4 regions of the Ruegeria sp. BG9 genome follow, and region 1 is predicted to be linked to each of the others. Evidence: riboswitches for the same ligand, from Rfam matches in the RefSeq annotation. Region 1 holds a riboswitch; each other region holds the start of a gene.

Region 1 (7,640 bases):
GTGGTGCCTCAGCTGGAGCGCATGGCCAATTTCGACGATCTGGACCCTCTGTCGGCTGAGCCCGGCGTCAGTGTCGAGATCATTCCTGCAGGCCGCCCCCTGCCCGGCGATGCCGATCTGGTGCTATTGCCCGGCAGCAAATCGACCATCGGTGATCTAGCCTATTTCCGGAAGCAGGGCTGGGATATCGACCTATTCGCGCATGTGCGCCGTGGTGGTCACGTGCTCGGCCTTTGCGGTGGGTATCAGATGCTGGGAAAGACGATTTCAGACCCCGAAGGCGTGGATGGCCGCCCCGGCACGGTTGAGGGCCTTGGGCTGCTGGACGTTGACACGGTCATGGCCGGTAAGAAACACGTGACCCTGACCGAGGCTTGCGCCCTACCCAATCGCGAACCCGTCAGCGGTTACGAAATCCACATGGGCCGGACCGAAGGGCCCGATTGCGCCCGTGCCTGGCTTGAGGTGCAAGGACGCCCTGAAGGAGCAGCCAGTGCCAATGGGCGCATTCTGGGCAGCTATCTGCATGGGATTTTCTCATCCGATGCCTTCCGCGCGCAATACCTATCGCGTTTGGGTGTCACATCCGAGAACGCCTATGAAGACGGAGTCGAACAGGCGCTGGATGATCTGGCAGACCATCTTGAACAGCATATGGATCTGGATCTGCTGCTGGAGCTTGCTCAGACGCCGCAACGGGCCTGAGCTTCTATTCCAGCTCTTTGGCAGTCAGCGCACGGTGAATCTCGCGCCGGACCATCTTGCGGACATTGCGGGTGATACGTTCCCCCAACGCGCCCTGAAGCTCGGACCGGACAACTTCGGCGATCATCTCACGCAAGGCCTCCTCCTCGGACGCAGACAACCCGATCTCGTCCTCGATCGTTTCCCCAAGCGCGTCGTCTTCCACTGGGTCTGCTTTAGGAGTGTCCCCATGCCGAACGAATGTCGCCGGTTCTTCTGTCGCAGCATCCGCCTCGCCTGAGGGCGCATCCACATCCTCGGCATCCTCGTCTTCAAAGGTGGGCGCAGGTATCCAATGCAGCGCCTTCGAGGGCGTGCCGGAATAGGCGTCGTCGCTGTCTCCGTCCGGCTCCCATTGGTCCTCGGTTCGCGCGATGGCGGCCTCAAGGGCTTCGATCTTAGCACTCAGACTACCGGACAGGTTTTCCGACGGGGTCTCGTCGCCGACCTCCTCAGCACCATCGTGATTGGCTGCGTCGCCCGGCTGAACAATATCACAGGCCCGCAGGAGCATCGGCTTGGCCGAATCCTCGGGACTGTATTTGGGTTCCAGTTTCAGGGGTTCGGATTTTGGCGCGTCACCAACGCGCAGCGCGTCCGTCAAGACCAATCTGCCCGGCTTGCGTGGAGCGGTCGCAGTATCGTCATCCGACACTTTGCGACCGTCTTCGCTCACCAGTCGTTTTACCGACGACAGTACATCCTCGATACCTGAGGTCATGACGCTATCCGACATTGTTCTCTACCGCTCTATTCTTGAGACCAAGTGTAGCCAAACACGTCGGGCGTCACAACCAGTAGTATAGATCAGTCCCGCCGCAACGCTTTGAGAACGCGATCTAGATCCTTGCTTTGCTTGCTGACCTGCGCCGGAGCCTTTTTGACCAGGTTGTAATACAGCGTCGGGTCATAAATCTGCACCGCAAGCCCCAGACGTTCAGCCGTTAGAAGACCTTGCGCCTGCAGCAGCTGGTATGCTGCCAAAGACCGTTCGGTGCGCGAGGCGACCTCGGCCAATTGCGCATCCAGAAGATCCTGCTGAGCGGTCAGCACGTCCAGCGTGGTCCGCGCGCCCAGCGTTGCCTCTTCGCGAATCCCGTCAAAGGCCACTTGCGAGGCGCGAACCCGCTCGGTCGAGGCCGTCAGGCTGGCCGTGGCCGTCTGAAACCGCACAAAGGCGTCTGTCACGCCCTGAGTGATGTTCTTCTGCACATTCAGCAGATTGGCCCGCGAAGAGTCCCGGGTTGCCATCGCGCGACGCACGTTGGCCGCAAGACGACCACCCGCATAGATCGGCTGGTTGAAGTTCAGCGAAACAGTCGCGTCGTTGATGTAATCATCATTGTCATATCGCTGCGTCACACCCGCATCCGCGTTCAGGCTGACATTGGGCCCTAGGTTGGCGCGTTGTTGCTGCACGATCAAATCCAGCGCCCGCACCTGGTGCTGAGCCGATAGAATCGCCGGGTGATTGCGTTGCGCGAGGCTGATTGCCTCGGATTGCGAGCGTGGGAGGTTCGGAAGCCCCGGCTGCCCAGCCGTACGCCCCGGCAACTTGCCGACCGCATTAACATACTCGGCCTGAGCGGTGCTGAGATCCCCTCTGGCATCCGCAAGATCCGCGCGCGAACTGGCCAGCTGCGCCTCAGAAAGAGCCACGTCAGTCCGCGTGACTTCACCCACTTCGAAGCGGTCGTTCGAGGCCCGAAGTTCCTCGCTCGACAGATCGACGTTGTTTTGCCGAATCTGGACCGTTTCTTCTTGCAGCAGGACGCTCAGATACGCGGTTGCGGCCCGGAAAAGAACTTGCTGCTCGATATCGATCAGCGACTGGCGCGTCGACAGAACCGTTTCCTGTGCGGACTGCTTGCCCAGCACCGATGCCCCGCCATCATACAAAAGCTGGCTGAGCGTCAAGCCCGAGAAGAATCGCGACGGGTCGGTGCTTGTTCTGACGGAGTCAGTTCTTGTTCTCGTGTAATCCTGACTGACCTGAACCGTCCAGTTGATGATCGGGCGCAGCGCGGAAAGCGCAATTGCCACGTCTTCGTCCGCTGCCCGCAACAGGGCTCGGTTCTGTTCCAGCAGACCGCTGGTGTTATACGCTCCGATGAACGCATCTGTCAGATTGTCAGCCCAGACGGCCCGTCCGGGAACATTACTCAGGGCAATGGCCGCAGTCACTGCAAGCGCTTTGACCAGCTTTCCCGCTGTCTTTCCACGCATACCAAATCCTCTCAAATCGAAATTACGCTGCCTCTCCGGCAGTTTGCGTCTTTATGTTCAACTAATCAAGGTGGTGGAAACAACAGTCAGCGGACTATAGCGAAAATGCACACTCTTGGGAAAAACCGTCCAAAACCAGCGCACTGGCGTTGAAGGCATCCCGCCAACTGACCACACCACCGGCCTTGTGACCGATGCGAACTGTACCCAGTTGTCCATCCACAAACAGACAGGCGATCCGGCCCTGATCCTTCAATTGGTCCAGCACCGCGTCGGGCACCTGTTCGACACCGCCTTGTATCATAATCACGTCATAAGGGCCATGCTCTGCCGCCCCGTCCTCCAGAGGTCCGACATGAATGACGGCATTGTCGACGTTTTCTTCGGTCAACACACTTTGCGCCTCGGACGCAAGATGTTCGTCGGATTCGACACCCACCACCAGCTGCGCCATTCGAGCGGCGATGGCGGTCGAATACCCGTAGGCCGACGCGATATCGAGGACGATTTCGTCATTCGAGATATTCAGCGCATCCAACATCTTGGCTAGAGTGCGCGGCTCAAGAATGCAGCGGCTGTTGCCCAGATCGATCAACCCTTCGACATAGGCCGCTTCGCGCTGTGCGGTCGGTACAAAGCTTTCACGCGGAACGGACAGCATCGCGTCAATGATTGGAAACTTGGTCACATCCGAGGGTCGTACCTGCGTATCAACCATGGTGCGGCGCCGGGCTGCGAAATCTGACATCTGATCTCTCTTTTCAATCCCTTGGATAATTGGCTTGTGCCACACTCGACCTGTCTCGACAACGGCCCAGATGCCGCAAGCCTTGTTCACGATCCGTTTAAACCGGCCGCCCACAAATATTGATTTGCTGCCCAAAATCGGCGCCAATCCTCTGGACGCCCCCGATGAAAGCTGTTAAAACGCCCACCACACCACGGCAAGTATTTGATTTTACTTGAAAAGGCGAGTTGGCGGAGTGGTGACGCAGCGGATTGCAAATCCGTGTACACCGGTTCGATTCCGGTACTCGCCTCCACATCCCCTTCCTCTAAATACCGCCTCCGGAAATCAGTTTCAGGAGGAACGCCCCTGAGGCACAACCTCGTACCCTGGTTCTTCCGGCTCATCGTCTTGCATTTCCGTAGGAAAACCCGGTGCGCGGATGTCCAAACCCGTGGCCTCTTCAAGGCGTTTGATGATGTTTGGCGACAGCTCACGCTCGCCAAACCGGGCGATGCCATCCTCAAATATCTTGATCATCACCGGATTGATTTCCAGCGGAACACCGGCGCGGTCGGCGACGTCCTGAAACAGGCCGATATCCTTTTTCACCAAATCCATCGTAAACGAAATATCGCGCGAACCGTTCAGGATCACCTGGCTTTCGGTTTCGTGCACGAACGATGTCCCCGACGAGATTTTGATGGCCTCATAGGTGGTGTTCAAATCCATCCCGGCGGCCTTGGCGGTGACCAACGCTTCAGCACAAGTGATTAGGTTGGCCGTGGCTAGATAATTGGTCAGTACCTTCAGAACCGAGGCCGAGCCGAGCTCTCCGGTGTGCAGAACGCGCCGCCCCATGGTGGTCAGGAAAGGCAAAATACGCTCGAACGTATCGCGATCGCAGCCAGCGAAGATCGAGATATTGCCCGTCGCCGCGCGGTGACAGCCACCCGAAACAGGGCAATCGACTGCGGCCCCTCCGCGCTCCAGAACCAATGCCCCCAATCGCTTGACCTCAGCCTCGTCGGTGGTGGACATCTCCATCCAAATCTTACCTGGACCAACCTCTGGCAACATCTCTTGCATCACCGCGTCCGAGGCCGCTGGCGACGGCAGGCAGGTTATCACGGCATCGCAATCGCGCATCATCTGGGCCGGGTTTTTAGCCGCTTTGGCCCCCTGCGCGACAAAACCCTCAACCAGATCGGAACTCAGGTCATGAACCGTCAGGTCGATTCCATTGCGCAGCAATGACCCTGACAGCTTGCCGCCCACATTCCCAAGCCCGATAAAACCTACTTTCATGGATTTCGCCTCCGTTTGCGATTTGAGGCCATGCGACCATGCATCAGCGCCCTGTTCATGCCGCCTAGCGACGCTGGCAGGTCGCTTTTCAACGTGCCGCAGCGGTCTGAGCTGCATCGCGCTTGACAAGCTGCGGGTGCGTGCCGCATGAGCCTCATGTTGGTGTCTGTGAGAACAGATGAAAAGGGAATGCGTCAACGGGTTTTCCGCCAAACGCAGCCGCCCCCGCGACCGTGACCGGAGAGGGTGCCCAAGCCACTGGCGCAAAGCCGGGAAGGCGGGACATCCGACAGAGGACGCCTCTGACATCCGCAAGCCGGGAGACCTGCCAGCGCCCGAAGATGAAACCGGACGGGGTGTTCCGGTGTCGGGTCAAGGGACCCGCATGAAACCCCGTCCCCCACGATGAGGATTTGGGGGGATGAGAGACATGACCGAGACCGCTCCGGTCGAATTGCTGGTTTGCACCACCTGTCGTCGCGGGCTGCCCGTTGAAGACGACGCGAAACGCCCCGGCACCCTGTTGCACAAGGCGCTTGAACAGGCGGAGCTGCCGGAAGGGATTACCCTTAAAGCCGTGGAATGCTTGTCGAACTGCAACGAGGGCTGTTCCATCGTGCTGCGCGGCGGCCCGGATCGCTGGACCTTCGTCTATGAGCACCTGAACGAAACCGACCATGTCGACGTGATCGTTGACGGCGCCACCAAGTACCTCGCGACCGAGGACGGCTTGGTCAAATGGCGTGAGCGCCCTGAACATTTCCGCAAAAACTGCGCAGCCCGCATTCCCCCGATTGGAGCCCTGAAATGAGCAACTTGGAAAAACTCCCCGTCACCGTGATCACTGGCTTCTTGGGCTCGGGCAAGACGACTCTGGTTAAACACCTGATGCAGAACCCGCAGGGCAAGCGTCTGGCCGTTGTGGTCAACGAATTTGGAGATGTTGGCGTCGATGGCGACATCCTGAAATCCTGCGCCATCCCCGATTGCCCGGCGGAAAACATCATGGAACTGGCGAACGGTTGTATCTGCTGCACCGTGGCCGACGACTTCATCCCGACTATCGAAGCCCTGATGGCGCTGGAGCCGCGCCCTGATCACATACTGATCGAAACTTCCGGCCTCGCCCTGCCTAAGCCGCTGCTGAAGGCGTTCGACTGGCCCGATATCCGATCGAAAATCACCGTCGATGGCGTGATCGCGCTGGCCGATGCCGAGGCTGTCGCCGCTGGTCGCTTTGCGCCGAATGTCGAAGCCGTGGACGCTCAGCGCCTGGCCGATGACTCGATCGACCATGAAACGCCCTTGTCCGAGGTGTTCGAGGATCAGATTTCCTGCGCCGACATCATCCTGCTGACCAAGCCTGATCTGGCCGGTCCCGAAGGCGTGGCCGAAGCGAAAAAGATCATCGCCGCCGAGGCCCCTCGCCCGCTACCCGTTGTCGAAGTGGCCGAAGGCGCCGTGGACGTCCGCGTTGTTCTTGGTCTGGAAGCGGCTGCTGAAGATGACATGGACGCCCGTCCATCGCATCACGACGGTCACCACGATCACGAGCATGACGATTTCGAAAGTATCATCGTTGATCTGCCGGAACAGTCCGACCCTGCCGAACTGGTCGCCAAGATCGCACGTCTGGCGACTGAGCTGAACATCCTGCGCGTCAAAGGCTACGCCGCCGTTCAAGGCAAGCCTATGCGCCTGCTGGTTCAGGCCGTGGGTGCTCGTGTGCGTCACCAGTATGACCGTCCGTGGGAGCCCGGTGAAGACCGCCGCTCGCGTATGGTGGTGATCGCCGAACATGACGACATCAGAGAAGCAGAAATCCGCGATATCCTCGCTGGTGTCACCGAGGCCGCTGAGTAAGACCAATGCACGTCGTCTTCCGCGAAAGCCACGGGTTAGAAGAAACAGAAACCCCAACCGATCTGGGCCAGAGCCCGGCGGATTTGGTGGTGCTGTCCTTCTCGGACAGCGACCTTGGCGCTTTCGCGGCGGGCTGGCATCGCGGTGGCGGGCCGGATGGGCGTATGCCCACGATGCGGTTGGCGAACCTGACGGCGTTGAAGCACCCTTTGTCAGTCGACACCTATGTGGAACAGACGCTGGAGGGCGCCAAGGGCATTCTGATCCGTCTGATTGGCGGCGTGCCTTACTGGGCCTACGGGCTGCAGCAAGTTCTGTCACTTGCGCAGGCCAAGGGGATCGCGCTGGCCGTCCTGCCCGCCGACGGGCGTGAGGATACGCGGCTGGATGAGTATTCCACCCTGCCCGTCTCGACCCTGCGGCGTCTGGCACATCTCTGCGACACCGGCGGTGAAGTCGCAGCGCAGGCCGCCTTGGCGCAGATGGCATTGGCGGCGGGGCTCTATGCCGGCCCGGTTATGGGGGCTAAAACCCTGCCCGAATCTGGCGCGTGGTGTCCTGATCGCGGCGTGATTCCGGTTGAAACTGCCTTTTCGGACGACGCAAAACGTATCGTCGTCACGTTCTATCGCGCCTATCTAACCTCGGCAGATACCGCCCCTGTTGCCGCCGTGATCCGCAGCTTACGGGGTCGCGGGTTCGAGGCGGTGGGCCTATTCGCGCCCTCGCTCAAAGCACCTGCCGCCGCTGAATGGCTGCGTGACAACATCGT
Region 2 (7,640 bases), on a different contig from region 1:
CAAGAAAAACGCGCGTACGATGACCGAGAAAATGACCATTCGTAAATACGACCCGGTCGTTCGGAAACATGTCGAGTACAAGGAAGGCAAGATTAAGTAATCTGCCGTTCCAATTGGACATTTTGAAAAGGGCTCTGAGTTGTCAGAGCCCTTTTTCTTTCGGACGCGTACGCTGGTGCGGCCATGCGAAGGGAACAGGTCCGTTGCAGGGACGCATCAGCGCCAGGCCCCTTCGCACCTGCCGCGGCTTGCTTTTTACATCTCGCTACCGCTACGGTTTAGCAAATCGCCACAAAATGTTGACCGCCATGAAAAAAATCTTGCTACCGACAATCGCCGTTTTGACCCTCGCGGCTTGTGAAGACCCCTTCAATCGCCAAGGTGTCGGGTTCACCGGGATTGATGGTGAACCGCGCACGGTGTCCGATGTTCCGGGAGCCGTCGCCTTCTTACCGCCAGCGACCAATGTCCCGGCCGAGCTTGCGGAATTGCCGACTGTCTCAGTCCTATCCGACAAGGTCGGGATCGATAAGATTGCCGGTGTGGCGATCGAAAACGGCGGTCAGTCGCCTGCAAACGCGGTGGAACTATCGGGAAGCAGTCAGAACCTGTATCTGAGCACGGTGAATGTGAACGGCACCCTATTCGGTGTCGTTCGGACTCGCTCCAACAGCACTCGGGTCGATAACTCTGTGGGGGCGGCGTTTGGTAGAGAAACCGAACGCTTTACCGGTTGCCTGCCTGCAGGAGATGTCTACAGCAAGGGCTCATCCGATCGTAGCTCGGGCTTTGCGGTTCCGCTGAACTGCAGCTGATCCAGTCGAAGATCAGTTGACGTGAAAAAGGGCGGGGATTTACTCGCCCTGTTAATTTGGGCCGATGCTGTTCTTCTAAGCCAAGGCAGAGTTAGCCATCCTCAAGGAAACGGGCGAGGTCGGGCCGGCGGAAGGTCGGGCCTTTCAGCACCTTGCCATCTTCGCGAAGAACCGGTTTCCCATCGGCGCCCAGCTTGGACATGTTCGAGGCGTGGACTTCCTCCATCGCAGCTTGTTTGACACTGTGTAGGCCGAATTCCAGAAAGGTGCCGTCCAGCACGTATTGGATGTCACACAGGGCATCTAGCACCTCGACCAGATTGCCATCCTCCACCGCTGCGCGCAGCTCCGCAACTTCCTCTTCTAGGATCGCCAACCGCATCTGTGCGCGCGTCTCGGGGATTGCGGGTGCGTCCACGACCGGCACGTCAAAGGCTTCGTGCCAGTCCCGAACGATGGTCAGAGTGTCCTTTGCCATCAGAAATCCCAATCTTCGTCCTCGGTCGCTACCGCCTTGCCGATGACATAGGAGGAGCCGGAGCCCGAGAAGAAGTCGTGGTTCTCACTGTCTGGGCTGAGCGCCGCCAGAATCGCCGGGTTGACCTCGGAGACTTCGGGCGGGAACAGGGCCTCGAACCCGAGGTTCTGCAACGCTTTGTTGGCGTTGTAGTGGAGGAAGACCTTCACATCCTCGGTCAGGCCGAGTTCGTCATAGAGTTCCTCGGTGTATTGGTTCTCGATCCCGTAAAGCTCGAACATCAAGCCAAAGGCATAATCCTTCAACTCCTGCTGTTCCGCCTCAGAGAGCTTCTCGTAGCCGCGCTGGAATTTGTAGCCGATGTAATAGCCATGCACGGCCTCATCTCGGATGATCAGGCGGATCAGGTCGGCGGTGTTGGTCAGCTTGGCCCGGCTGGACCAATACATCGGCAAGTAGAAGCCGGAATAGAACAGGAAACTTTCCAGAAACACCGACGCGATCTTGCGTTTCAGCGGGTCATTGCCCGGAGCGTATGTGTTCAGGATCGCCTCGGCCTTGGCCTGCAGATGGGGATTCTCTTCGGACCAGCGGAACGCCTCATCGATCTCCTTGGTCGAACAGAGCGTCGAGAAGATCGAAGAGTAGCTGCGCGCGTGCACCGCCTCCATAAAGGCGATGTTGGTCAGCACGGCCTCTTCATGCGGGGTTACGGCATCGGGCATTAGGGCAGGGGCACCGACCGTGTTCTGGATTGTGTCCAGCAGGGTCAGGCCGGTAAAAACGCGGATGGTCAGCTGCTTTTCATGGTCCGTCAGCGTCGCCCAGCTTTGGATATCGTTGGAAAGCGGCACTTTCTCCGGCAGCCAGAAATTGACCGTCAGGCGATTCCAGACCTCAAGGTCCTTGTCATCTTCCAGCCGGTTCCAGTTGATGGCGCGGGGGATCTTGGTTTGGATCATGTCTTTCATATCGTTTCCCCTTACAGCGAGCAGGATACGCAGCCCTGCACCTCGGTACCTTCAAGGGCTTCCTGGCGCAGACGTACGTAGTAGATGGTTTTGATGCCTTTCTTCCACGCGTAGATCTGCGCACGGTTGATATCGCGGGTCGTCGCCTCGGCCGGGAAGAACAGGGTCAGTGACAGGCCTTGATCCACATGCTCGGTCGCCGCTGCATAGGTGTCGATCAGCGCCTCAGGGCCGATCTCATAGGCATCGCGGTAGTATTCGAGGTTTTCATTGTTCATGAAAGCCGCCGGGTAGTAGACGCGACCAATCTTACCCTCTTTGCGGATTTCGATCTTCGAGACGATGGGGTGGATCGAAGAGGTCGAATTGTTGATATAGCTGATCGACCCTGTCGGCGGCACGGCCTGAAGGTTGCGGTTATAGAGGCCGTGTTTCATCACATCTGCCTTCAACGCTGCCCAGTCGTCGCGGGTGGGCAGGGTCATGCCGTCGAACAGTGCCTTGACCCGCTCGCTTTCGGGTAGCCAGTCACGGGTGGTGTATTTGTCGAAGAAGTTGCCCGAGGCATAGTCTGACGTCTCGAACCCTTTGAAGGACGCCTTACGCTCCTGCGCTAGCTCGCAGGAGGTGCGGATCGCGTGGTAGGCCATGGCCGCGAAGTACACGGATGTGAACTCGACCCCCTCAGGCGAGCCATAGTGGATGTGTTCGCGGGCGAGGAAGCCGTGCAGGTTCATCTGTCCCAGACCAATCGCGTGGCTTTCATCATTGCCGCGACGCACCGAGGGCACGGAGTCGATTGCCGACATCTCGGACACCGCCGTCAGCGCCCGGATCGCAGCGCCGACAGTGCGGCCCAGATCGCCGCCATCCATCGTCTTGGCAATGTTCAGCGAGCCGAGGTTGCAGGAAATATCCGTGCCCAGATGCGAATAGCTGAGGTCATCGTTGAACTCGGACGCTTCATTGACCTGCAAAATCTCGGAACACAGGTTTGACATGTTAATTCGGCCCGCAATGGGGTTCATCCGGTTCACCGTGTCTTCGAACATCACGTAGGGGTAACCGGATTCGAACTGGATCTCGGCAATGGTCTGGAAAAACTCACGCGCATTGACCTTGGATTTACGGATGCGCTTGTCATCGACCATCTCGTGATACTTCTCGCTTACCGAGATTTCCGAGAACGGCACGCCGTAAACCTTTTCCACGTCATGGGGTGAGAACAGGTACATATCAGCGTTTTTCTTCGCCAACTCGAAAGTGATGTCGGGGATCACCACGCCAAGGCTCAGCGTTTTGATACGGATTTTCTCATCCGCGTTTTCGCGTTTGGTGTCGAGGAAGCGCATGATGTCCGGGTGGTGCGCGTTCAGATACACCGCACCCGCACCTTGCCGCGCACCCAGCTGGTTGGCGTAAGAGAAGCTGTCCTCTAGCAGTTTCATCACCGGGATCACGCCCGAGGACTGGTTCTCGATCCCTTTGATCGGTGCGCCGTGCTCGCGGATATTGGTCAGCAGCAGCGCCACACCACCACCGCGCTTGGACAGTTGCAGGGCCGAGTTGATGCCTCGACCGATGCTCTCCATGTTGTCTTCCAACCGCAGCAGGAAGCATGAGATCAGCTCGCCGCGTGAGGCTTTGCCCGCGTTCAGGAAGGTGGGCGTGGCGGGCTGGAAGCGGCCGTCGAGGATTTCTTCCATGAAGGACAGGGCCAGCGCCTCATCGCCGCGCGCCAGCGCCAGCGCGGTCATGACGACGCGATCCTCATAGCGTTCCAGGAAACGCTGCCCATCACGGGTTTTCAGCGTATAAGAGGTGTAATATTTGAACGCGCCCAGAAAGGTCGGGAACCGGAACTTCTTGGCATAGGCCGCATCCCAGATTTTGCGCATGAAGTTCTTGGAATACTGGTCCAGAACGGCCTCTTCATAGTAGCCCTCGGACACCAGATACCCGAGCTTTTCGTCCAGCGAGTGGAAGAACACGGTGTTCTGGTTGACGTGCTGCAGGAAATACTGCCGTGCGGCCATACGATCGGCATCGAACCGGATCTTACCCTCACCATCGTAGAGGTTCAGCATCGCGTTCAACGCGTGATAGTCCTGCTCGTTTACGCTGCTGTCGAGCATAGGTTTCTCCCTAGTTTTTCCAGCCCGGCGCGGACGCGGGCGATGTCGGTCTCTGTTCCGGCCAGCTCGAATGTGTAGAGCAGCGGTACGTTGCATTTCTGGGCGATGATGCGACCGGCCAAAGCGTAGGTCGCACCGAAATTGCGGTTGCCTGTGCCGATCACCCCAACGATCCCGGCGCGTCTGTCCGGGTCGTTCAGGAACCGGATCACCTGTTTCGGAACCGCCCCGCGCCCTTCGCCGTCGGCGTAGGTGGGGCTGATCAGCACATAGGGGAGTCCGGGGTCAGGCAGCGGGTCCATTCCACTCGGAATGCGGAAAGAGGTCAGGCCCAGCCGCGAGACAAAGCGGTGGGTGTTTCCGGATTTCGATGAGAAATAGACCAGCGCCGGGGTCGGCGCGGCCATGGGTCAGGCCAGTTGGGCGATCATGTCCGGGCGGAAACCCGACCAGTGATCACTGCCTGCCACAACGACAGGGGCCTGACGATAGCCCAGCTCGGTCACATGGGTCATGGCGCTGTCGTCCTGGGTCAGGTCGATGACGTCATAGGTGATGCCTTTTGCATCCAGCGCGCGGGTGGTGGCGGTGCATTGTACGCATGCGGGTTTGGAATATACGGTAATGCTCATGTCGTCCTCTGTCCCTTTAATCAAAGCCGAGGACGCCTTGGGCAAAAAAAGGCCCGTCACACGCCCCCGAACCCTCCGTTCGTGGTTTTCATTCACGCTTGCGGCAGGTCTCCTGGCTTGCGGATCATCGTTCTGACTGGCCTTCCCAAAAGCACGCTTTCAGTGGCGTGTTCAGCCGAACTCTCCGCTTACAGTTGCGGGGGCAGCGCCGGTTTTTCACCGGTTTCCCTCTTAGCTTTCAACAGGAATCGAAAGAACCGAAGCAACACCATATTGGGTTCGGCGGCGGCAGGTTGTCAATATATGGTGTGGCAAAGAAAATAAATTTCTTCGCTTGCACTACCTGCCACGTGCGCTAAGGCGGTTTACTTTTTCCGCTTGGGCATCGCGTTGCCACCCTTCATCGCAGCCGCACGCGCGCGGTTTTTCTTGCTGTTTGGCTTGCCTTTGGGCGGAGGCGGGCCTTTCGGACGGCGCGCTGGTTTCTTGTGCTGATCGCCCGAGGGGGCCTGATCCCGTTTGGGCCGCTTTTCGGGCTCGGGTTTTTCGGCCGGTTTGCGACGCGGTTTTGCGGGCTGAGGCTCAGCTGCGCGGGCCGGACGTTCGGGGCGTTTCTTGCCTTTGAAGTCGCGCTTGGGACCTTTGCGGCCACCACCGGAAAGGGCGGGTGGCGCGTCCAGTTGCACAAGGGTCTTGGTGCCTTCGACCGTCATCTCGGGGCCGATGGCCTTCAGAAAACTTGCGACACTGCTTTCGCGAATCTCGATATGGCTTTCGGTGTCAGAAATGCGGATCGCGCCGATATCGTCTTTGGTGATCTTCCCCGCCTTGCACAACATGGGCAGCAAATAGCGAGGCGAGGCGTTTTCGTTGTGTCCTTCCGACAGCGAAAACCACACGCTTGGGCCAAAGGGTGCGTTCGGCTTTGGCGCTGCGTCGGGCGTGTCGTTCAGCTCCTCCGGGGCGGAATGTTTGCGCCCGTATTGACGCAGATAGGCCGCCGCGAGTTGCTGCGGTGAAAAGCGCGAGACCAGATCGTCGACCAGCGCACTTTCCCCCTCGGTTACTTCCACGGTCCAGTCATCCGAGCTAAACATCCGCTGCATGTCCTGCGCCTGAACCTCATCGGCCGAGGGTGCAGATCCCCAATCGGCGGTCAGCTTGGCGAATTTCAGCAGGCGTTGCGCCTTTTTGAACGATGCGGGCGGTACGATCAACGCGCTGACGCCTTTCCGCCCGGCGCGTCCGGTTCGGCCCGAGCGGTGCAGAAGCGTTTCATGGCTGTTCGGTAGTTCCGCGTGGATCACCAGATCAAGGTTAGGCAAGTCGATCCCGCGCGCGGCCACATCGGTCGCCACACAGACGCGGGCGCGCCCGTCGCGCATGGCTTGCAGCGCATTCGAACGTTCGCTCTGCGTTAACTCGCCGGACAGGGCCACGACCGAGAATCCACGATTCGACAACCGCGCTGTCAGGCGGCTGACCATGGCGCGGGTGTTGCAGAAGATGATGGCGTTGGGGGCCTCGTAGAAGCGCAGCACGTTGATGATTGCGTTCTCACCATCGCGCGGGGCCACATTCATTGCGCGGTATTCGATATCGGCATGTTGCGTGCGCTCGCTGACGGTGCTGACACGCTCGGCATCGCGCTGGTAGCGGGCGGCGAGGGAGGCGATGGCGCGGGGAACCGTAGCGGAAAACAGCAGCGTCTGACGTTCGGACGGTGTCTGTTCAAGAATGAACTCAAGATCTTCGCGGAATCCCAGATCGAGCATTTCGTCGGCTTCATCCAGAACCACGGCGCGCACGGCGGTCAGATCAATCGACTCGCGCATGATATGGTCGCGCAAGCGACCCGGCGTTGCAACCACGATATGTGCACCACGGGCCAGCGCTCGCCGCTCGTCTCGCATATCCATGCCGCCGACACAGGACGCGATGAATGCCCCTGCATCCGCATAGAGCCATGCCAGTTCGCGTTTGACCTGCATCGCCAATTCGCGTGTCGGCGCGATGACCAGCGCCAAAGGCGTGTCAGCCGCATCGAATACATCCGCGTCGCCCAAAACGGTTGGGGCGATAGCGAGGCCGAAGCCAATGGTTTTCCCCGATCCGGTCTGCGCTGAAACCAACATGTCGCGACCTTGCAGGTCGGGTGCGGATACGGCGGTTTGGACAGGGGTCAGCGTGTCATACCCTTTGCGATCAAGGGCGTCTTGAAGTGTTTGTTTCATGGCTCGGCTCATTGGGATGCTGCGGTCACCCTCAGAGCGTCTTATACGCGGATGATCGTCGAAGGGCTCTCCTTACCGAGTGAGGCGCCGGATGTATAGAGCGGAAAGCGGGCTGCACGATCAAACACAGCATGAACGCTTGATGAAGGTTCCTTCAGGAAAGTTGTATCCCGTCGCGCTCCTCCCAATCTGTTGAACACAGCCAGAGATGGCACCGATTTCAGGGAGAAAGAGACCATGACCAGATTTATGACTGCCGGAGCAGCCGCTCTGGCCACGAGCCTAGCCCTTGGTACTGCCGCTGCTGCCGAAAACACACCTGATCTGCGCGGTATTTGGACGGCCAGCCAGACTACAGTTTCGCCGTCGAATTCG
Region 3 (7,640 bases), on a different contig from region 1:
TCATTGCCGAGGATATCCTGACCGCCGCCCGACGAACGGCTGAGGCGTTGCGCGCGCAAGGCTGTGATCTGGTCATCGCGCTGGCCCATTCGGGGTTGGAGCAATCGACGACTCAGCCGGGGCTTGAGAATGCGGTGATTCCCCTCGCCGAGATTGAGGGCATTGACGCGATTGTTGCCGGTCACACGCACCTGACAATGCCGGGCGCGGGGCATCTCGGGCTTGACGGCGTTGATGCCGAAAATGGTCTGGTCCACGGCACACCTGTGGTCATGGCCGGGTCCGCTGGGTCTTATCTGGGGGTCATAGACCTGCACCTGACCAAGGTACCCGAGGGGCGCTGGCAGATCACGGATCGCCACTGCAGCTTGGTCGCCACAGCCGATGAGGTCGAAGACAAGGACCTGTGCGAGATGCTCAAGCCCGCGCATCTGGCCACGCGCGTAAGGATGGCCGAACCTGTCAGTCATACCGCGCAGAGCCTGCACAGCTATTTCAGCTTCTGCGCGCCGGATCGGGGGCTAGCCCTGGTCGCGGCGGCACAAGCGGCGGGTTTGCGCCCGTTTCTAAACGGCACCGCGTTCGCCGAACTGCCGCTTCTGTCTGCGGTATCTCCTTACAAATTCGGCGGACGTGCCGGACCGAGGAACTATACGGACGTGTCTGTAGGTAAGATTTGCCTGCGTCACGTCGCTGACCTGCATGTCTTTCCCAACGAATTGCGGGCCGTCGAAATCACCGGCGCGCAACTGCGGGATTGGCTTGAGATGTCGGCAAGTGTTTTCAACCAGATCCACCCAGACACCCAGGCCGAGCTGACCGATTCCCGCCGGGCAGGGTATAATTTTGACGTCCTGTTTGGCGTGACCTATCAGATCGACCTGTCCAGCCCGGCGCGGTTCGACAGCAACGGCGCCTTGACCGATCCAACCGCCCAGCGCATTCGCAACCTGAGCTTTGACGGGCAAACAGTCCGCGACGATCAGAACTTTGTCGTCGCCCTCAACAACTATCGCGCCAGCGGTGGTGGGCGTTTCCCTTTCGTCACAAAAGCCCGGGCCATTCCTCTGCCGTCCAGAGATATCAAAGGGATATTACGCGACTACCTGTCAGATCGCCTGCCCGCGGACCCACTGGATCAGGCTCCTTACCCGTTCTCCTTAACTCCATTGAATGGTGCCAAAACGATCCTCAGAACCGGCAGCGGAGCGTTGAAGTATTTGCCTGAGCTCTGCGCGTACTCCCCGGAATTGCTGGGGCCTGATACCGAGGGCTTTGAAAGGATACGACTAACCTTGTGACGGGTTGTCATTTTCACATCCCTTCCCTATATCAGGCCCTGAGAGGTTGGCGCGGGCGAGCGCCTCGCCAACCTGGTCAGGTCCGGAAGGAAGCAGCCACAACGAGCCCCGCTTGGGTCGATGTCCAACCTCTCACTTTATATAAACCATCAGCCGCAGGAGGGCTTTATGATTGTAGCAAACTCCCTTCGGGCAGATCGGTTCTAAACCCAACTCTCCGATTGCCTGAACACATCACCAACGGATGCGCGTCTGCCATCCGATGGGATTGCTATATCTGAACACAGGCAAACCAATGTCTTTTACTCTTTCGGACCTGGGATGGTCCTCTCACTTTGCTGCGCAACACGCGGCGCACGCGCAGCTTACGCCTTTTCGTCTCACCGCTGTTCACCGGGACCGTCTGGTCGGGATGAACGAGACCGGTGAAACATCTCTATTTGCCCCTGGTCACTCTACCGGCGACTTTGCTGTCGGAGATTGGGTGCTGGCCGATGACAAGAATCGCGTTCAGCATCCGCTTGACCGGCGCAGCCTATTGAAACGCCGTGCTGCCGGAACTGGGGCCGAGGCGCAGTTGATTGCTGCCAATGTTGACGTGCTGTTCATCGTCAGCTCGTGCAATGCGGATTTTAATGTGCCCCGGCTCGAACGGTATCTGGCACTGGCGCATCAGGCGGGCTGCTATCCTGTCGTGGTCCTGACCAAAGCAGATAGCTGCTCGGACCCCGCAGCCTACGCCAAGCAGGCCGAAGCGCTGGCACCGTTTTTGACAGTCCTGACGGTCAACGCGCATGACGCGTTAGACCTGCAGCAGGTTCTGGCATGGTGTCCGGCGAGTCAGACAGCGGCTTTGGTCGGGTCATCCGGGGTTGGCAAAACAACGCTCGCCAACGGAATGACCGGTCAGGATCAGGCAACTGCGGCAATCCGCGAGGATGATGCCCGAGGCCGCCACACCACGACGTCTCGCGCCTTACATCCGATGCAAAATGGCGGTTGGCTGGTCGACACCCCCGGCATGCGCGCCCTGCGCCTGCTCGACGCGCACGACGGGGTGGACGAAGTGTTCTCGGACATTCTGGAGCTGGCCCAAACCTGCCGGTTCTCGGATTGCCAGCATGAGGCCGAGCCCGGTTGCGCTGTGCAGGCGGCGATTGAAGCAGGCACACTGGATGCAGATCGGTTGGAACGCTGGCGCAAGCTAAGGCGCGAGGATCAGCGCAACTCTGAGACCGTGGCCGAGGCGCGGGCCCGCGACAAGGCTTTCGGCAAAATGGTCCGATCCGCGATGCACGGAAAATCCGCGCGACGCGGAGATTAAAAAAAAGGGCGCCGGTCCGCCGGCGCCCCCCATCAAGCGATCAATCGGTGCCAGAGCGCAGCATTGCGGCGGGCAAACACACCAATATGGCCGATTTCCGGAACGCCGAATTCTCCTGGCGACAACAGGTGACAAAGTGCTTTCGGCCCATAAAGCTCGGCCAACCGCCAAACGGCGGCTTCGGGGACCATCTCATCATCTGTGAATGCAAACAGGTCGACGGGAGTGTCAGCATCTTGCCATGTGGCATGCGGCAGGGTGTCTCCGATCTCGGGCAGGTAGCTGTGCGGCGCGGTGCACCATTTACGCCACTGCCAATAGACCGCAGGCGGCAGGTCCGACCCGAACCCCAGAGCCTTGCCGGGCAAATACCCCAAACTGCGCACGACCAGAGGCACGTGCCCGTACCAGAACAACCCTGCCAAAGCGCGGTACGGCCAAGGATGATCGCGCAGTGTCACAAGGCCGGAACAGACGCAGATCATGCGATCAATCTTGTCGATATCCGGCTGCACTGGCCCCAGCATCCCTCCAAGCGAATGACCAACTGACCATTGCTGCGACAGCGGGAACCGTCGGCGCATCTCGGCCCGCGCGGCGGGCATGTCCTGCAACGCCCAATCCGCCATCGAGATCTTCGACCGACGCTGTGGCCCCGATTTCGAATGACCGAATTCCCGGTAGTCATAGATCAGACAGGCGATATCCTGATCCGACGCCAACCACTGTGCGAAATGCTTGTAGTAGTCACGCGGAACACCCGTCGCGCTGTTGACCACCACCACTGTCTCGGGCTGCTCCACGGGTCGGTAGATCCGCCCGGACAGGGCGCCATCCCCCACCGGGATCTGAACATTTTCGATCAGCACTGTTTGGTTTGAATCCAACATGGGCATCCTCGGCGGGAAACTGAACTGATGAGTTCACATTGCAACTTGACCCCAGACAGCCCATGCAAGTCAACTGCGATCCAGCTTGACCACGCGTCCACTTTGCGGATCGGCTTTCCGCAGCGCAGAAAGTTCAACTTGACTCAGGATGGTTATGAACGCTAGCGATGATGCGATGGTTCCCGGCTTTCACAAGAGGTCGGGATGAAAAGGGAACACGGTGCGGTTTTCCCCGGCTTGCTCGGGACGAACCAAATCCGCGACTGCCCCCGCAACTGTAAGCGGCGAGCGATGTCGAAGAGCCACTGGCCGAAAGGCCGGGAAGGTCGGCAAAGCGATGACCCGCAAGTCAGGAGACCTGCCATCGTCAACATAACCCAAACTCGGGCGGGGTGTCCGGGCAGGCCGTGGCAGACCCTATCTGCCCCACCTGATCCCAGCCCCTGTCCACCGCGCGGAGGGCGCAGGATGATCTGGAAGACGAAGACACATAGGTTCTCCGCAACCATCTGCCAACATACGGGCAAAACTTGCCCGGCACTGGCGCGGCTGGCGCGTTCAATGGTCGACGCGCTGGACCAAGCCGGTCCGGCGACCACATCGGATTTCGAAATCGAAGGCAGCAGCGACCTGACCCATTGCACGGACGGCTGCCACGCCCGGTTTCAGGCCAGCCAGTCTCGGGTGCGGGTTTATTGCGGAGCGGATCCTAATGCCGACAGCGAGACCCTCGATCGCTACGCCGACCTTATGTTCGGTACCGAAACGAGCAGCCTGCCTAGCGCAGCGATGACATCCCTGCCCTGCGCCATGCTCGAGGCATCAGTGATTTCGCCGCGCAAAACGACCCCGGCGGAACTGCAACTGTCGGCTTAGGAGTCTGCCAAAGCTCGGGCGGGCAAGGTGGCCCAGTGCTTCTGTGCATCGGTTTCGACCGCGCAGGGGCGTAGCTTGCGCAACCGATCCAGCGCTTGGGTTGGAGCCTCGCCGCATTCGATCATCAACCTCAGCACCACCATGCCAGAGCGACCACATCCGCCCTGACAATGGACAAGCACGCGCCCTCCGCCAGACAAAGCCTGCCGCGCCGCGGCACTAACATCGGGCCATTGCGCATCAACCTCTGACGGTGGCACGCCGAAATCCTGAATCGGCAGATGCACCCAGCGGCTGGCGCGCCCCTGAACGTCGCGGCCAAAATCGCGGGCTCCAAACTGGACCAGCTCGGCGTCGGTTGTCATCGAAAGCACGAGCCCCGGCCTCCAATCTCCAATCGTTTCAAGGTCGCCTGCATAGTCGCCGCCCTTTCCCGGCATCGACGTTAGGGCAAGTGTGCCCCCGCCCACTTGCAAAGCATGAATGACCAAATTCGTCATGACAGCATCCCCCCGGAAGCGTTGATCCTGACTCTAGGCTTGATTCACTATCTGAAGAGTGTACCCCTGACGTGCCAGTTTCCAAAACAAAATCGTTCTTCAACTCATGTGGACGCGGGCGGCGCGGGCCTCTACGCTGCGGTGACGTTCCGAATCCGCCAGAGCAGACATGACCGACTCAGACAGCCCCGCCTATCAGGTTCTCGCCCGAAAATACCGCCCGGAAACCTTTGCCGATCTGGTGGGTCAGGATGCGATGGTCCGCACGCTCAAAAACGCGTTCGAGGCGGATCGCATCGCGCAAGCCTTTGTCATGACAGGCATTCGCGGAACCGGTAAAACCACGACCGCACGGATCATTGCGAAAGGCATGAACTGCATCGGACCGGACGGAACTGGCGGACCCACGACCGAGCCTTGCGGCCAATGTGAGCACTGCGTCGCCATCATGGAGGGCCGTCATGTCGACGTAATGGAGATGGACGCCGCCAGCCGCACCGGCGTGAATGATATTCGCGAGATTATCGACAGTGTTCGCTACCGCGCAGCCTCGGCCCGCTACAAGATCTACATCATCGATGAGGTCCACATGCTGTCGACCAGCGCCTTCAACGCGCTGCTCAAGACGCTCGAGGAGCCGCCGGCGCATGTGAAGTTCATCTTCGCCACAACCGAGATCCGCAAGGTTCCCGTCACGGTTCTGTCGCGCTGCCAACGCTTCGACCTGCGCCGGATCGAACCCGAGGATATGATCGGCCTGCTGCGCAAGATCGCCTCGGCTGAGAGCGCCGAGATTGCCGAGGATGCGTTGGCTCTGATCACCCGTGCCGCCGAGGGATCTGCCCGCGACGCGACTTCATTGCTGGATCAGGCGATCTCGCACGGGGCCGGAGAGACGACGGCAGATCAAGTGCGCGCGATGCTGGGCCTGGCGGATCGTGGCCGGGTTCTGGACCTCATGGACATGATCCTAAGTGGCGATGCGGCAGGGGCACTGACCGAGCTTGGTGGCCAATATGCCGAAGGGGCTGATCCATTGGCCGTGCTGCGTGATCTGGCTGAGATCACGCATTGGGTCTCGGTCGTGAAGATCACCCCGGACGCAGCCGAAGACCCCACTGTTTCCCCGGATGAACGCGCCCGTGGCCAGCAGATGGCTGAGGCCCTCCCCATGCGGGTACTGACTCGGATGTGGCAGATGCTGTTGAAAGCGCTTGAGGAAGTTTCAGCCGCCCCCAACGCCATGATGGCTGCCGAAATGGCTGTGATCCGACTGACTCATGTGGCCGACCTGCCTAGCCCGGAAGAACTGATCAAACGGCTGCAGGATACGCCTCCTCCCCCCGGTGGCGGGCCTGGCGGTGGGATGCCCATTCAAAGCAACGGCGCGGCCCCGGTCGAAGCCCGCGCCACTACAAGCTACGCCCCTGCGCCACGCGGGTCCGGCGGCGCACCAGTCGCCGCCTTGGCGCAAGATACCCAGACGGCACTGGCGCGATACCCAAGTTTCGAACATGTGGTCGAGCTGATCCGGAACAACCGAGACGTCAAGCTTCTGGTCGAGGTCGAAAACGGCGTGCGGCTGGTCTCTTACCAGCCAGGACGGATCGAATTCACCCCATCGTCGCAAGCTCCGACCGATCTTGCACCACGGCTGGGATCGGCCCTGCAACGTTGGACTGGCAACAGATGGGCGGTGTCCATTGTATCGGATGGCGACGCTCCGACGATCGCCGAAATCCGCGATAAAGCGGAACTGGATCTGAAAGAAGAGGCCTCGGCGCATCCGCTGGTTCAGGCCGTTCTGGCAAGTTTTCCCAAGGCCAAAATCACCCGGATCGAAACACCGGAACAACGCGCCGCCCAAGTCGAGACCGAAGCCCTGCCCGAGGTCGAAGATGAATGGGATCCTTTCGAAGAAGACTGACCTCTATACAAAACCAAACCCTCCCGCGCCCGCCACGGGCAATCGGCTGACGCCGATCACCCTGAGCGGCCTTGGGCCCGGCAGCGCTCGGGCTTTGCCCGAGCGCTGCCGGGCCCAACGGGAGGAAAGGTCTTGCCAAAGACCTTGACGACGGGCGGGAGTGTGCTCTGCTCTTGTGTCACCACGGTGACCCCCGTATCTAGTCAAAAACCGGACCTACAGGAGAAGCAACATGCTCAAAGGACTAGGCGGCCTGGGCGATATGGCCAAGATGATGAAATCCGCGCAGGATCTTCAGACCAAGATGACCGAGATGCAGGAAGAGCTGAACAACCTTATGGTTGTAGGCGAGTCCGGCGCAGGGTTGGTCAAGGCAACCGCAACCGCCAAGGGAGAGCTGAAGGGCTTGGATATCGATCCGTCGATCTTCAATGGCGACGACAAGGAAGTGGTCGAGGATCTGATCCTTGCGGCCATCAAGGACGCTCAGACCAAAGCCGCCGAGCGCTCCCAGGCCGAGATGGCCAAACTGACCGAAAGCATGGGCCTGCCCGCAGACATCAAGCTGCCGTTCTGATCTCCATCTTTTCAATAATTCTCCCGCCGGAGGCTCCCTCCGGCGCCAGACAGGACAGGCCGTGAGTTCCAACAGCGACATCGACAATCTGATCGACCTGATGGCCAAACTCCCTGGCCTCGGCCCTCGCTCGGCCCGCCGCGCGGTGCTGCACCTGATCCGCAAACGTGCGCTGCTACTGACACCCCTGTCCGACGTGATGCAGCAAGTCGCCATCACAGCCCGCGAGTGCCTGAATTGCGGCA
Region 4 (7,640 bases), on a different contig from region 1:
AAAGTCGTGACCCAGGATATGGCCTCATATGACAAAGTCTACCAACGCCTGATCGAGAAGGTCGAACTGGACAGCGTGACCTCATATTTTGCGATGGAAGCGATCGCTGAAGGGCGACCACTTCCGATCTGAACTCAGGCCAAACCAAGCATCGCCTTCATGCCGCCGATAAAAGTTGCGTCGTCCAGAGCCTTGCGGTTGTCCAGGTATTCAACGGCATCTTCGCCGGCACGATAGCGCAAAGTGTCAGTGTCGTCCGTCACCGCGGTCAAAATGACATCGGCGACAACACTTGGCGGCGACGTTCGCGCTGCCATTTCTTCTGAGCCCCACGTGCTGAACAAGGCCTGCACGACAGGTTGATACTCGGCCATGCTCTCGTCATTGACGAAATCAAACGAACGGCCACCAAAATCGGTAGCAATCAGACCAGGCTCGACAATCTTGACCTTGATACCAGCCGCAGCAAGTTCGTAGTGCAGCGACTCTGATAGGCCTTCAACCGCGAATTTTGTACCATGATAAAGCGTTCCGAGGGGGAAGGTGATTTGCCCACCTATGGAAGAGATATTGACGATGCAGCCCAAACCATTTGCGCGCATATGCGGCAGAACGGCTTTTGTCACAGCCAACAAACCGATCACATTGGTATCGAATTGCCGCCGGATACGCTCCATCGGGAAGGCCTCTAGCGGGCCGTAAGCACCGTATCCCGCGTTGTTCAATAGAACGTCAATCTGACCAAAACGCTCAATCCCTTCTGCAACTGCGGTCGCAATTGAACCCTCGTCGGTGACGTCAAGACGTGTGACCAGAATATTCTCGAGTTGCGTCAGCTCGGCTTCCTTGATGGGGTTGCGCATTGTGGCAATGACGTTCCAGCCCTGCCTATGAAACAGCTCAGCCGTAACTCTGCCAATACCCGATGAAGCGCCAGTTATGAGGATTGTCTGTGCCATAGTCATTCTCCGCAATTGTTAGTCTGACCTCTAGATAGGTTGGAAAACTGCGATGCGCCTGCCGAATTCTCCTCAATATCTGCCTAATTCTCTGGTCGTCGAGATTTTGGCTAGCACTGACTTCTTCCGCAAAATAGGCTGAACGAGGCAGTGGGGACACCATGACACAACATGATTTAGTTGAAAAAATCCGCGAAGCTGTGGGCGGACAGGGAGAAGATGCTGCTTTCTACCCGACCGCATTGGACGGTTTCGGCCTTCTTCATGACGTCAAAACGAAGTCAATCGAAGCACAGGTGTATGAACCGATTGTCTGCCTAGTTCTACAGGGGAAGAAAGAAACACGTATCGGCGATCGCCTTGTTCACTTCGGAGCAGGCGACTCTCTGATCGTCAGCCATTCCCTTCCGGTTTTGGCCGCCGTCACCGAAGCAAGTCGGGAAAAGCCCTATGTCGGCCTCGTATTCTCGTTGGACTTGTCCATCTTACGCGGTCTCTACGACTCGGTCGGCTCAGAACCTGCTGAAATTGAAACAGTCCAAAGCCTTGCTGCGTCAAAAGCTTCGCCCGATCTGATTGACGCCATGGCTCGCCTGTTTCACGCCAGTCAAAACCCTACGGACGCAAAAATTCTCGCACCGATGATCAGCCGTGAAATCCACTACCGACTCCTACAAGCAGATCACGGTGGCATGCTACGGCAAATGCTATGGCGCGACAGTGCCGCCAGCCGTATCGCGCGCGCAATAGACATCATTCGCGCGGATTTTCGAACAGCCCTGCCCGTCTGCGATCTGGCACAAAGCGCTGGCATGAGCGTTTCTGCCTTTCACGCCCATTTCAAAACGGTAACAGCCACCTCTCCACTGCAGTACCAAAAAGACCTCAGGCTGCTGGAAGCCCGCAGGCTATTGTCGCACGGTTCGCTCAGTGTGTCGCAAGCAGCTTTTGAGGTTGGCTATGAAAGCCCGACCCAGTTTAGTCGGGAATACTCGCGCAAATTCGGAGTGCCACCTCGTCAGGACATCGGGTCAAAATGCATAGCTTAGAAACTAAAAAGGCCGGGCTGAAAGCGCGGCCTTTGTAATCTGGAATGTCAACGAAGATTAGTTCTTCGCGTAGAATTCGACAACCAGGTTCGGTTCCATCATGACTGGGTAAGGCACATCGCTCAGGCCCGGTGCGCGTACGAAGGTCGCGGTCATTTTCGAGTGGTCGGCGTCGATGTAGTCAGGAACATCACGCTCGGCCAGAGCAACAGCTTCCAGAACAACTGCCAGTTGCTTGGACTTGTCACGCACTTCGATCACGTCGCCTTCTTTGACACGGTAGGACGGGATGTTGACCCGCTTGCCGTTCACTTTGACGTGGCCGTGGTTCACGAACTGACGTGCAGCAAAGACGGTCGGTACGAACTTGGCGCGGTATACAACGGCGTCCAGACGGCGCTCCAGCAGACCGATCAGGTTTTCACCGGTGTCGCCTTTTACTCGCTCAGCTTCGGCGTAGATGCGACGGAATTGCTTCTCAGTCAGGTCGCCATAGTAGCCTTTCAGCTTCTGCTTGGCGCGCAGCTGCAGACCGAAGTCCGACAGTTTGCCCTTGCGGCGCTGGCCGTGCTGGCCGGGGCCATATTCACGACGGTTGACCGGGGATTTCGGACGACCCCAGATGTTTTCGCCCATCCGGCGGTCGATTTTGTACTTGGCAGACGTGCGTTTGGTCACGGCTGATCTCCTTTAAAGTGGCATTTCAGCTTGATCCGAAAACCGGTTCCCACTTTTCGGGCCGAAATAGCGTCTCCGCTCGGACCGGGCAGTTCCAGTTCAGACCAGGCGCGGTGCCGGGTTATAAAGGGCGTTGTCCTCTTGAGGTTTCCCCCATGACAGGCATCCCCTTGCGGGGGCCACCAACACCAATGAAGTCGCGCTTATATCCGCAGAACTGTCAGAGTCAACACGTCCCGACGGCCCTGCTTAAATTTCTTGAAGGGTTTTTAGGCCAACGGGTTCAGCGCCAGCTAGGTAACCAAACCTATGAAAAGAAACCCGGCGCGGATTTTCCCGGAAACGCCAACACCTGTGCAGTCGGTTGCGGTACGCTCTGCAGGTCGACACCGGCATGCGTTACTTCGCTAATCCAGAAATCCTGATCCCGAGGGGGACAGCCAGTGTTGAACACCAGAGTCGGCCATTGTTCGTCATCGGTGATAACCAAATCTGCCGAAAAGCGCTGCGCCCCATTGGTCAATGTGACCGAACCGCAATACTCTCCCGAGATCTCTTGCGGGGCTGAAAACGCGTCGCGGGTGCGCACAGGGGTCGCGCCCATATTTCCCAGTTGCTCAAGATTTTGCTCCGCCACTTCGCCCAACACCAGCGCCTGACCACGCCAGGACCATGCGGACCCGACCGCCAAAAAGGCCAAAGGCGCTGCCTCAAGCCCATCAAGCTCAGTTTGATTCCATGAAATGGCTACACGACCGTTATATCCGGCTCTCATATACCTGCTCGCACTTATCAACACCCCACCCAGTACTTAACCCGCTTTATCAGGGGAGATTTCGGCGGAAAAGAGACAGAATTTGAGCAATCACGTGAATGTTGCCGAATAGAATCAACTATCCGTGAGCAAACCTGTGCCACCCATGCTTCCTTAAGCGAGCATAGAGACGACAAGTGCATGATATTAATACAAATATTTGAAATTCTGAAACCGCAGGCAGCCGTAGCCGCTCTGCAGTTTCAGCCTGAGACTTCCCGTTCACACCTCAACTTCGACCTTGCCGATCGGGTTTGAACAGCACGCCAGAATGTAGCCTGCTGCTATGTCATCCTCGGAGATACCGCCGTTGTGAACCATGTGAACCTCACCCGAGGTCTTTTTGATTTTGCAGGTGCCGCAAACGCCAAACGTACAGCCCGAGGCGATGTTCAATCCAACCGCACGTGCGGCGACCAGAACCGTATCTGTCTCGGCAACTTTGGCGGTGACACCCGAGGTCGCAAACACGATTTCGGCGGCGCTGTCATCGTCAGGAACGATATCATCCAGATCGGGCTGATCCGCTTCGGTCTCAACCGGAGCTCCAAAGCTTTCCTGATTATAGTTGTCCATGTCAAAGCCAAGACCCGACAGAGCTTCACGGACAGCCTGCATAAACGGCTCCGGACCGCAGCAATAGACCTCACGGTCCAGATAGTCTGGGGCCATCAGGCCCAGCATCAGCTGGTTAAACTGACCCTGGTAGCCGGTCCAGGGGCTGTAACGGTCAGCTTCCTCCACAACAAACTTCAAATCCAAACCCGGCGTCCGACTTGCCATCTGCTCCAACCGTTGACGGAAGATGATCTCGGACGGACGTTTGGCGCAGTTGATGAAGACGACATCCAAATCGCGGCCTTCGTCCCACATGCAGGTCGTCATCGACATCATAGGCGTGATACCCGAACCCGCCGAGATGAACAGATACTTGGCGGCGGCGCTTTCAGCATTGGTGAACAGGCCCGCCGGGCCAATCGCCCGCATCCGCATACCTGGCTGCAGATTGTTTAGCATCCAGCGAGTGCCGATGCTGTCCGGTTGCGCCTTGGCCGTAATCGTGATGGACCGTGGACGCGATGGGGATGACGATATCGTATAGGTCCGATGCACAACGCCTCCCGGCTGCCCCGGCGCCGGAATCTCGAGCGTTAGGAACTGACCTGGATGGTAGGCAAACAAGGCTCCGGAAGGGGCGCGGAACGTAAAGCTCGCGGTGTTTGGCGTTTCGGGCACGACCGAGACGCATTCCAGCGTCTCGTCATCCTGCCAGATCGAGGCAACAGCGTTCAGATCTTTCATCTCCGTCACTCCGCCGCCATCGTGTCAGGTGCCAGATGGCGCGCCAGGGTGCTGCAATACCAATCGGTGAATTGCAGAACACCGGATTCCTGGATCCCCGAATACGGCCCCGGGACATAGGCCGGGCTGTTGATGCCCATCTGGTTGTCTTCTACCACGCGGCGATCTTCGTCATTGGTGGCCATCCAAACTTCGGTCAGGCGCTTGACGTCATAATCGACCCCTTCCACTGCATCCTTGTTGACCAGCCATTTCGTGGTGACTTCGGTCTCGGTCGGGCTGACCGGAGTGACGCGGAAGACAATCGAATGATCGGCCAGGAAGTGGTTCCATGTGCTGGGATAGTGGAACTTCAGCAACGTCCCTGCATCCGCAAAAGGCGCTCGGCCCAGAAAGCGGCGCACCGCGGATTTGCCGTCCAGAGTATAGCTTTCCGCCCCTTCCTTCAGCGGCATCCGCGCCAGTCGGTATTGCCCGTCATCATGCAGATAGAACTGCGACGGCATTCCCGCAGCCTCGCAACGGTCAAAGTGAGCTTGCATGAAGGCCGGGGTTTCACCCCCTTCGATACCGGTTACTGAGGGATCATCAGGGAAGGTCCGGCACAGCGAAGGGTGGTTGCCGCCGCAGTGATAGCACTCGCGGTTGTTTTCCCAAACCAGCTTCCAGTTGCCCTTTTCGACGATCGTGCTTTCAAAGGCGACCTTGGCGTTGCCTAGATCATGCGGCTCCAGATAGGGCCGTGCTCTATTGGCGAAGGTGTCGAAATCGGGGGCTTCATCTGCAAGACAGAAATAGACCAGCCCGGCCAATTCCCGGCAGTGAACGGTTTTCAGCCCGTGTTGTTTGGGGTCGAAATCAGGGCCCATATCACGTGCCCACAACAATGAGCCATCAAGCTCATAGGTCCACTGGTGATAGGGGCAAACCAGTTTGGGCGAGTTGCCCTTGGCCGCTTTGCAGATGATCGACCCGCGATGGCGGCAGGTGTTGTGGAACGCCCGGATCTGGTTGTCCGCACCACGCACGATGATCACGCGGTATGCGCCGACAGTGTAGGTCACATAGTCGCCTGTCTTCACCAGTTCACATGCCGGAATGGCAAATAGCCAGTCACGGTAGTGGATTGCCTCAAGATCGGCCTGAAAGACATCTGGATCGGTGTAGAACGCCTGTTCAAGGGCATAGGCCGGGTTTCGACGCGCCAACAGGCTTTGAACGTTGCTCACTTCTGGCTCTCCTGCCGCGCCCGCGGCTCAGCTTGGGCAGATGACATAAGAGGCCAGTCCGGAGCCGTGCGAGGATCACGTCCGAAACTTGTGCCCCCACCGCCACCCGCGGTTTGACATATATGCAAGGCTGGTTTCCGGACTTGAAGGGGGCTTGCGCCCGGTCTCGACACCTTCCCGGGATCCTCGTCCCAGTGGTCACCTGTCGAACCTGACCTTTCTTACCGTTGCGGGGGCAGCGCCGGAATTGCACCGGCTTCCCAATTCTCTGCCGCCTGAGAATCAGACAGCAGCACCTCACATGCGCAACCTACTCGGGGATGGATTCGTGGCTGAAAGCCTTGCGACATTTCCAGAAACAAAACAGACATGCCCAGCAGAAATGGAAACCTGAAACAAGTCCGTGGTTTGAGGCAAGGACAAGAAAACCGAATTCACCCGTGTTGCGATGTGTCCCACAAATGCGCGTGCATAAAGGGCGCAATCGCAAGTGTCTTGCCCCCCAGCTTTTCAACCGATCCTGCAGTGAGCTCAAGCGTCATCCATGCCTCGGGGATCGTCAGAAGGTCCGGATATGGCGTCTCTTTGTCGGTCGGAACAAACCCGAATAAGGGGTAGAATGTCGGCACGCCCAACACGAAGACAGCGTCTGTTCCAATGAACCTCAAGTGCTTGATGCTGGTCTCCATCATCTCTCTGCCAACACCGCGGCCTTGATGCTCGGGCGAGACACCGCAGGGTGCCAGAAGATAGCATCTTACGTCTGGGTGATCCTGGAAAACTAACGGGGTGAACATGACATTGCCCGCGATCTGCCCGTCACGCCTTACGCTGATTGAAATCGTTTCCGGATGCTCAAGGAGATCTTCGGCGAGTTGAGCGATTTCGTCACCTTCTGCTTCGCCAAAAGCCAGCCTATGCAAATTCAAGATGGCATCGGTTTCTGAACGGTTCATGATCCATCCCTATCCTGAGCTAAACAGCCTGCACCGCGTCATGCTGCGCGAGATTATCCGACCGACGCCCCAGAGGTTGCATTCCACGAGCTTCCGCAAGACCAGCCGCTCAGGTCAATATGTTTCTTCGTACAATCGGCAGCGTGCGTCTGTGTCCAGATGTGCGGTTGTCGCGATCTCGGATTGTTTGTGGGCTTGGTACAGCTCGGCAAAGCCCTCGGGGAACCAGCCGGTCACGACCGAGTTGTTTACGAACCGGTCGAGCGCATCTTCCAAAGTCTGAGGCAAGCGCACCAGCCCTCTTTGGGTAAGTTCTGCGACGTCCAAAAGCGAAAGATCCTCTTCGGTTGGAACGGGAGCGGGTAGCCCTTCATTGATCCCCTGCGTCCCGGCCATGACAACCGCAGCAAGCGCCAGATGAGGCGAAGCTGCAGCATCCGCCGCACGGTATTCGATGTTGAACTGCCCCGCGATTGAGGCTGGGTCTTTTGCGGTCACCGGACAAATCCGCAAGGAAGCCTCGCGGTCGCGGAAACCCAGATTATTGAAAGCCGCAGACCAACGATGCGGTGTCAGGCGTTCATAGGAGATCACCGAAGGCGCTGTCAGAGCCAGGATCGCATCCAGATATTTCAGAACTCCGGCGGCGAAAG

What was found. Region 1 has a riboswitch for cobalamin ahead of ACR0I8_RS03320 (DUF1636 domain-containing protein). Riboswitches for the same ligand answer to the same signal wherever they lie in the genome.
Region 2: another riboswitch for cobalamin. It lies ahead of nrdH (glutaredoxin-like protein NrdH); the one in region 1 lies ahead of ACR0I8_RS03320 (DUF1636 domain-containing protein).
Region 3: another riboswitch for cobalamin. It lies ahead of ACR0I8_RS09370 (hypothetical protein); the one in region 1 lies ahead of ACR0I8_RS03320 (DUF1636 domain-containing protein).
Region 4: another riboswitch for cobalamin. It lies ahead of ACR0I8_RS16810 (aromatic ring-hydroxylating oxygenase subunit alpha); the one in region 1 lies ahead of ACR0I8_RS03320 (DUF1636 domain-containing protein).

The regions. Positions count from the first base shown of each region.
Region 1 is NZ_JBQFSY010000001.1:649,035-656,674, forward strand. Features, by position in the region: gene ACR0I8_RS03290 (cobyric acid synthase) at 1-705, shown strand, start outside; gene ACR0I8_RS03295 (hypothetical protein) at 710-1,465, opposite strand; gene ACR0I8_RS03300 (TolC family outer membrane protein) at 1,552-2,970, opposite strand; gene ACR0I8_RS03305 (protein-L-isoaspartate O-methyltransferase family protein) at 3,065-3,718, opposite strand; tRNA gene ACR0I8_RS03310 (tRNA-Cys) at 3,940-4,013, shown strand; gene ACR0I8_RS03315 (NAD(P)-dependent oxidoreductase) at 4,052-5,122, opposite strand; cobalamin riboswitch at 5,149-5,352, shown strand; gene ACR0I8_RS03320 (DUF1636 domain-containing protein) at 5,436-5,816, shown strand; gene cobW (cobalamin biosynthesis protein CobW) at 5,813-6,868, shown strand; gene cobN (cobaltochelatase subunit CobN) at 6,874-7,640, shown strand, end outside.
Region 2 is NZ_JBQFSY010000009.1:42,349-49,988, reverse strand. Features, by position in the region: gene rpmG (50S ribosomal protein L33) at 1-100, shown strand, start outside; gene ACR0I8_RS16085 (hypothetical protein) at 309-815, shown strand; gene ACR0I8_RS16080 (nucleoside triphosphate pyrophosphohydrolase family protein) at 907-1,293, opposite strand; gene nrdF (class 1b ribonucleoside-diphosphate reductase subunit beta) at 1,293-2,264, opposite strand; gene nrdE (class 1b ribonucleoside-diphosphate reductase subunit alpha) at 2,276-4,399, opposite strand; gene nrdI (class Ib ribonucleoside-diphosphate reductase assembly flavoprotein NrdI) at 4,381-4,806, opposite strand; gene nrdH (glutaredoxin-like protein NrdH) at 4,810-5,031, opposite strand; cobalamin riboswitch at 5,117-5,308, opposite strand; gene ACR0I8_RS16055 (DEAD/DEAH box helicase) at 5,397-7,265, opposite strand; gene ACR0I8_RS16050 (hypothetical protein) at 7,503-7,640, shown strand, end outside.
Region 3 is NZ_JBQFSY010000004.1:330,387-338,026, reverse strand. Features, by position in the region: gene ACR0I8_RS09390 (bifunctional 2',3'-cyclic-nucleotide 2'-phosphodiesterase/3'-nucleotidase) at 1-1,301, shown strand, start outside; RNA gene ffs (signal recognition particle sRNA small type) at 1,341-1,439, shown strand; gene rsgA (ribosome small subunit-dependent GTPase A) at 1,597-2,625, shown strand; gene ACR0I8_RS09375 (alpha/beta fold hydrolase) at 2,658-3,515, opposite strand; cobalamin riboswitch at 3,676-3,895, shown strand; gene ACR0I8_RS09370 (hypothetical protein) at 3,984-4,391, shown strand; gene ACR0I8_RS09365 (phosphatase domain-containing protein) at 4,388-4,891, opposite strand; gene ACR0I8_RS09360 (DNA polymerase III subunit gamma/tau) at 5,061-6,818, shown strand; gene ACR0I8_RS09355 (YbaB/EbfC family nucleoid-associated protein) at 7,051-7,395, shown strand; gene recR (recombination mediator RecR) at 7,457-7,640, shown strand, end outside.
Region 4 is NZ_JBQFSY010000009.1:181,926-189,565, forward strand. Features, by position in the region: gene ACR0I8_RS16780 (Lrp/AsnC family transcriptional regulator) at 1-132, shown strand, start outside; gene ACR0I8_RS16785 (SDR family oxidoreductase) at 135-959, opposite strand; gene ACR0I8_RS16790 (AraC family transcriptional regulator) at 1,121-2,008, shown strand; gene rpsD (30S ribosomal protein S4) at 2,066-2,686, opposite strand; gene ACR0I8_RS16800 (hypothetical protein) at 2,994-3,461, opposite strand; gene ACR0I8_RS16805 (hybrid-cluster NAD(P)-dependent oxidoreductase) at 3,723-4,802, opposite strand; gene ACR0I8_RS16810 (aromatic ring-hydroxylating oxygenase subunit alpha) at 4,808-6,031, opposite strand; cobalamin riboswitch at 6,143-6,346, opposite strand; gene ACR0I8_RS16815 (GNAT family N-acetyltransferase) at 6,466-6,987, opposite strand; gene ACR0I8_RS16820 (glutamine synthetase family protein) at 7,102-7,640, opposite strand, start outside.